DNA from 2 places in the Parafrankia sp. BMG5.11 genome. Region 2 is predicted to be linked to the other one. Evidence: riboswitches for the same ligand, from Rfam matches in the RefSeq annotation. Region 2 holds a riboswitch; the other holds the start of a gene.
What was found. Region 2 has a riboswitch for glycine ahead of gcvP (aminomethyl-transferring glycine dehydrogenase). Riboswitches for the same ligand answer to the same signal wherever they lie in the genome.

Region 1 (3,039 bases), on a different contig from region 2:
TCGCTCGCGTGGGCCGGAAGCCCTTCGATCGGCTGCTTCAGGTACTGCTCGGCCGCGACATCCGTGAACAGCGCGTCCACGTCGGGCGCGCCGATCACGGAAAGCATCGCCGCGCGATCACTGTCGGTCAGGGGGAGATAGCGCATGGGTTCAGGTCTCTGCAGTGAAGAAGGTGGCGCGTGTACGGCGCGTGGCAAAACCAACCGTACATAGGGGTCGCGGCCAGCAGGCGCGCCGATGGGCCGGCGAAGGCGCGCCAAATTGGCTCACAGTCCGGCGACGAAGTCCTTGTAGGCGCTCCCGTCCATCAGGCCGTCCAGTTCGCCGGCGTCGGCGATCGTCAGCTTGAAGAACCAGCCGTCGCCTTCGGGGGCGGAGTTCACCAGCGCAGGATCCTCTTCCAGCGCCGGATTGCCTTCGATCACGGTGCCGCTGACGGGAGAGTACACATCGCTCGCCGCCTTCACGCTTTCGACCACGGCCGCCTCATCACCTTTGGTGACGGCCGCACCCTCGCCAGGCACTTCGACGAACACGATATCGCCTAGCTGGCTCTGCGCATAATCGGTGATGCCGACGGTGGCGGTGTCACCTTCGACTTCGATCCATTCGTGGTCTTGCGTGAAATAACGGGTCATTTCGATGCTCCGGTCGCCTGATTGCGGGGTTGGCGGTGATAGCGGTGGGGAATGAACGGCATCGTCTCCACCGTCAGCGGAACGCGCTTGCCGCGCACCTCGGCCTCCATAGGAGTGCCAGGCGCGGAGTATTGGGTATCGACGTACCCTATCGCGATCGGCGCACCCACGCTGGGCGCGAAGCCGCCAGAGGTAATGCGGCCGATCAGCGCTTCGTCAGAATAAATCGACGCGCCTTCGCGTACGGGCATGCGCCCCTCCACCGTAAAGCCGACCAGCTTGCGCGGGGCACCATCGGTCAGGGCGCGAAGGATCCGGTCGGCGCCGTGAAAGCCGCCCTGTTCGCGGCGGCGTTTTGAAATCGCGAACGCGGCGCTGCCTTCAACCGGGTCGATGTTCTCGTCGAGGTCATGGCCATAGAGCGGCAAGCCTGCTTCCAGCCGGAGCGAATCGCGCGCGCCCAGGCCGACGGGTCGCACCCGATCATCCGCACACAGCGTATCAGCCAGCTCAGCCAGGCGTTCGGCCGGGAACGACAGCTCGAAGCCATCCTCGCCGGTATAACCGCCCCGCCCAATGCCGAGTTGCTCGCCGCGCCATTCGACCGAGGTGCCCTGCATGAAGTACAGGCCATCCGCTGCGCCGGGGGCGATTGCCTCGAGCACTGCAGCCGCCTCAGGCCCCTGAAGCGCAAGCAGGCCGCGTTCGTCGAGATGCGTCAGGGTGATCTCGTCAGGCAGATGCTCGCGCAAGAAAGCGATGTCGTCCCACTTCGTCGCGCCATTGACGACAATGTAAAAGCGCGGCGTCTCGCCTCCCGGCGGCGTGACGTTGGTCACCATCAGGTCATCGAGAATGCCGCCATCCTCGGCCAGCAATAGCGAATACCGGATCCGTCCGGGCTTGAGCGCCGAGATATCACCGGGGAGAATGACCTCGAGCGCTTCGGCCGCGCCTTCCCCCTCGACGATCAACTGGCCCATGTGGCTGACATCGAACAGGCCGGCATGCTCACGGGTCCAGAGATGTTCGGCCATGATCCCACCCTGGGGACCGGCGTACTGGATCGGCATCTCGTACCCGGCGAAAGGCACCATCCGCGCACCGCGCGCGCGGTGCCACGCGTCCAGCGGCAGCGCCTCGATCTCGATGGGTTCTTCGCTCTCGCTCACGCGCACACTCCGACAGCGCGGCCGATGGCCGGCAAGGCCATCTCGAAACCGCTGCCCCCTCTGTCGGGAAACCTGAGAGTTTGGCCGGCGCCTTGCGGCACGCAGCTTACACCGTCGGTGGCCGCGCCCCCGGATTATCGGGCGACGAGGCGCTTTCCAGAGTGCCGCATGGCCCGCCACGGTCCGGTTGCCTGAGAGTTTCCGGGGCGGTTGCTCCTTCGGCGGCCCCGCCCCTGACAAGCAGACGGCGGGACGCTCTCCCATGGCGGACGCCGGAATCGCTTCCGAACGACAACTCTGCCCTGCGCGAGTCCGCTGGCGCGGTCAATCGAGATTGGGGCGCAGCCAACGTTCGGCGGTCGCGATATCCACGCCCCGCCGCCGGGCATAGTCTTCCAGCTGGTCGCGGCCGATCCGCGCGACCCCGAAATACTCGCTTTCGGGATGGCCGAAGTAAAACCCGCTAACCGCGGATGTCGGATACATGGCGTAGTTCTCGGTCAACGTCAGTCCGGCCGTGTTGCCCGCATCCAGCAATCCGAACAGCGTCGGCTTCAGGCTGTGATCGGGGCAGGCAGGATAGCCGGGCGCCGGGCGGATGCCGCGATATTCCTCGCGGATCAGCGCCTGGTTGGTCAGTTGCTCGTCAGGAGCGTAACCCCACAGATCAGTGCGCACGTGGCGGTGAAGGCTTTCGGCAAAGGCTTCCGCCAGCCGGTCGGCCAGCGCCTTCAGCAGAATGTCAGAGTAATCGTCCTTGTCGGCGCGGAAACGTTCTGAATGCGGCTCGATCCCGTGGATGCCGACAGCGAACCCGCCAATCCAGTCGCCCGACGGGTCGATGAAGTCGGCCAGGCACATGTTCGCCCGGTCGCGGCTTTTCTTCACCTGCTGGCGCAGGAACGGCAGCGTGACGTGCCGCTCCTCCTCCACCAGGTGGATCGTCACGTCGTCGCCATCGCGGGCGCACGGCCACAGGCCAGCGACCCCTTTGGCGGTCAGCCATTTCTCGCCGATGATCCGGTCGAGCATCGCGTCGGCGTCGGCCTTCAGGCTGCGAGCGGTGTCGCCGACCACGGCATCGTCCAGGATCGATGGATACGTGCCATGCAGTTCCCACGCGCGGAAGAACGGGGTCCAGTCGATGATCTCGCGCAAGTCTTCCAGCGGCCAGTCGGCGAAGGAATGCAGCCCCGGCCGCAGCGGCGGGGCGGGCTTGTCGCCGTACC
Region 2 (3,039 bases):
GCCGCGCTCGCCGCGTTCGTCCCGTGCGCCGACGACGGGATCAGGCAGACGTCGCGCACCGGGTTCCCGGCCGCGGCGTGGTCGCGGTGGTAGGCCCGGATCGCCAGCAGGCCGGCGAGCTCACCCTGGCTGCCCGCGTTCGGCTGCACCGAGACGCCGGCGTACCCGGTGATCCGGGCCAGCCACTCCTCCAGATCCCGGATCATCGACACGTAGCCGGCGGCCTGGTCCAGTGGGGCGAACGGGTGGATGTCGGCGAAGTCCGGCCAGGTGACCGCGGCCATCTCGGTCGTCGCGTTGAGCTTCATCGTGCAGGAGCCGAGCGGGATCATGCCGCGGTCCAGCGCGAAGTCGACGTCGGCGAGCCGGCGCAGGTAGCGCAGCATCGCCGTCTCGGACCGGTGCGCGTGGAACACCGGATGCGCCAGGTACGGCTCCTCCCCGGTGCGGATCAGCGCCGCCGGGAGGGCCGGGCCCGCCGCCGGACCGGCGGCCGCGGCCGGCCCGTCCGCGCCACCCACACCGAAGGCGGACCAGACGGCCCGCAGGTCGGCCGCCACGGTCGTCTCGTTGCAGGAGACGCCGACATGGTCGCCGTCGACGAGACGCAGGTTCACCCCGTGCGCGAGCGCGTCGGCGACCACCTGGGCCGCACGCCCCGGCACCCGGGCGAGCACCGTGTCGAAGAACCCGTCGTGGACGATCTCCACCCCGCCGGCGCGCAGCCCGGCGGCGAGGCTCACGGCGTGCCCGTGCACCCGGGCCGCGATCCCGGCCAGCCCCTCGGGCCCGTGGTAGACGGCGTACATCGACGCCAGCACCGCCGGGAGCACCTGCGCCGTGCAGATGTTGCTCGTCGCCTTCTCCCGCCGGATGTGCTGCTCACGGGTCTGCAGCGTGAGCCGGTAGGCGGGGTTGCCGGCCGCGTCCACCGAGACCCCGACGAGCCGGCCGGGCAGCGTCCGCTCCAGACCCGACCGGACGGCGAGATAGCCGGCGTGCGGCCCGCCGAAGGACAGCGGAAGCCCGAACCGCTGGGTGCTCCCGACCGCGATGTCCGCGCCGAGCGCGCCCGGCGAGCGCACCAGGGTGAGCGCGAGCAGGTCCGCGGCGACCGTCACCACGATGTCGCGTTCCCGGGCCTGCGCGATCACCCCGCGCAGGTCCCGCACCTCCCCACCGGCCCCCGGGTACGACAGCAGCACGCCGAAGGCGTCCCCGAGCACGTCGGACGGCACTACCGAAGGCACCTCGGACGGTGCCGACGGCGCGGCGGACTGCGCGGGAGCGGCCGGTCCGGCGGCCGGCCGCTCACCCGGGGCCGGCGACGGACGTCCGGTGAGCCCGTCGCGGAGGTCGACGACGAGCACGGTGATGCCGAGCGCCTCCGCCCGGGTCCGGACCACCGCGATGGTCTGCGGCAGCGTGTCGGCGTCGATCACGAAGGTCGAGCGGCGGCCCCGGGCGGCCCGGTGGGCGATCTGCATGGCCTCCGCCGCCGCCGTCGGCTCGTCCAGCAGCGAGGCGCCGGCCACGGCGAGGCCGGTCAGATCCGTGATCACCGTCTGGAAGTTCAGCAGGGCCTCGAGCCGCCCCTGGGAGATCTCCGGCTGGTACGGCGTGTACGCCGTGTACCAGGCCGGGTTCTCCAGGACGTTGCGCTGGATCACCCCGGGCATGACCGCCGGGTGGAAGCCCAGACCGATCATGGAGGTGACCCGCCGGTTGTACCCGGCCAGCCCGCGCAGCTCCGCGAGCACCTCGGTCTCGTCGACGGCCGGGGGCAGGTCCAGCTCGGTGTCCCGGATGGCCGCCGGCACCGCCGCGTCGGTCAGCCCCGTCAGCGAGCCCAGCCCCAGCAGGTCGAGCATCGCCCGGCGGTCGGCCTGGTCCGGGCCGACGTGCCGGTCGGTGAACCTCGGGACGAACCCGGCCGGCAGCCCCGGCCCGGCGGTGTCCGGTCGCGCGGATCCGGTGGACTCCGGTCGCGGCGGGGCCTGGCGGGCCTGCGTGTCGCCGCCGTTCCCGGACGCCGCCTCGGCGGCAATCCCCCTGGCCGCGTCCGTCGCCACGGCGGGTGCCGCGGTGTCGGAAATCGGTGTCTGTGTGGTGGTCTCGATGGTCATCGCGCGCTCCGGAGGTCGAGCAACGCCGGAGGCACCCCCGCGATCGGTGGTCACGGCGGCGCTCCCGCGTCGCGGCGGGCCTCCCCCTCTGTCATGGGCCTGAGAGCTTCGCCGGCCTGCCATGCCACCCGGAGCCTCCCGAGAGACGCGGCGGCCGGCTTGCACCGTCGGCGGGACGCTTGCGCGTCCGCTTTTCAGAGTCGCCTGACCCGGCGGTCTTGGGCCTGAGAGTTTGCGGGGAGTTCTTGCTCCTTCGGCGCCCCGGGCCACGGCCCGGAGCTCTCCCGCACGGGTGTGAGCGGCGCGATGTGAAGTTGTCAGCCCGCGGCGAGCGGGCCGTCCTGAGGCCAGGCTAATCGGCCTCGGTCCCGGCGGCCAACGATCCCGGCGATCTCGAAACAGGCACGAAACACGATGTCGACCAGGCTGAGAACTGCCTCACACCCGGGGCGTCGGTGCCTCGCGGCGGCGGTTCCCGTGCCTCGCGGCCACCGCCGTACCGCCGTACCGCCGTGCGGTTCACGCGCCGTGACCGGGGAAGTGTCCTCGAGGCGGCGTCCAGGGCCGCGGGCGGCCGGAAGCCATGGCCGCGACAGGGCCCGAGGACGGTCGGGCAAAGGGGCCGGCGGGGCGGCCGGCCGGCGAAGGAGGGAAACGGGATGGCCCGAGGGATCAGGTCCAGGAAGTCCTCCAGGAACGGCGGGAGCGCGAAGCGGGCGAAGACGGCGCGTATGCGCACGGACGTCCCCTCCACCGTCGCCCGTTCCGACGACAAGGCCGTGCGTACATGGAAGGAGACCCACGACTCGGCGGTCGAGAGCTACGGCGAGGGTGAGCGTGCGCACCGCACGGCGTTCGCAGCGCTCAAGCACACACACGAGAAGGTCGGGGACAACTGGGCCCCCAAGGAGGG

Region 1: another riboswitch for glycine. It lies ahead of gcvT (glycine cleavage system aminomethyltransferase GcvT); the one in region 2 lies ahead of gcvP (aminomethyl-transferring glycine dehydrogenase).

The regions. Positions count from the first base shown of each region.
Region 1 covers NZ_SJXI01000015.1:28,723-31,761, reverse strand. Annotated here, with positions in the region: gene gcvPA (aminomethyl-transferring glycine dehydrogenase subunit GcvPA) at 1-146, opposite strand, end outside; gene gcvH (glycine cleavage system protein GcvH) at 267-638, opposite strand; gene gcvT (glycine cleavage system aminomethyltransferase GcvT) at 635-1,810, opposite strand; glycine riboswitch at 1,980-2,083, opposite strand; gene metH (methionine synthase) at 2,135-3,039, opposite strand, start outside.
Region 2 covers NZ_SJXI01000088.1:26,667-29,705, forward strand. Annotated here, with positions in the region: gene gcvP (aminomethyl-transferring glycine dehydrogenase) at 1-2,126, opposite strand, end outside; glycine riboswitch at 2,213-2,326, opposite strand; glycine riboswitch at 2,330-2,424, opposite strand; gene E0504_RS42265 (ChaB family protein) at 2,858-3,039, shown strand, end outside.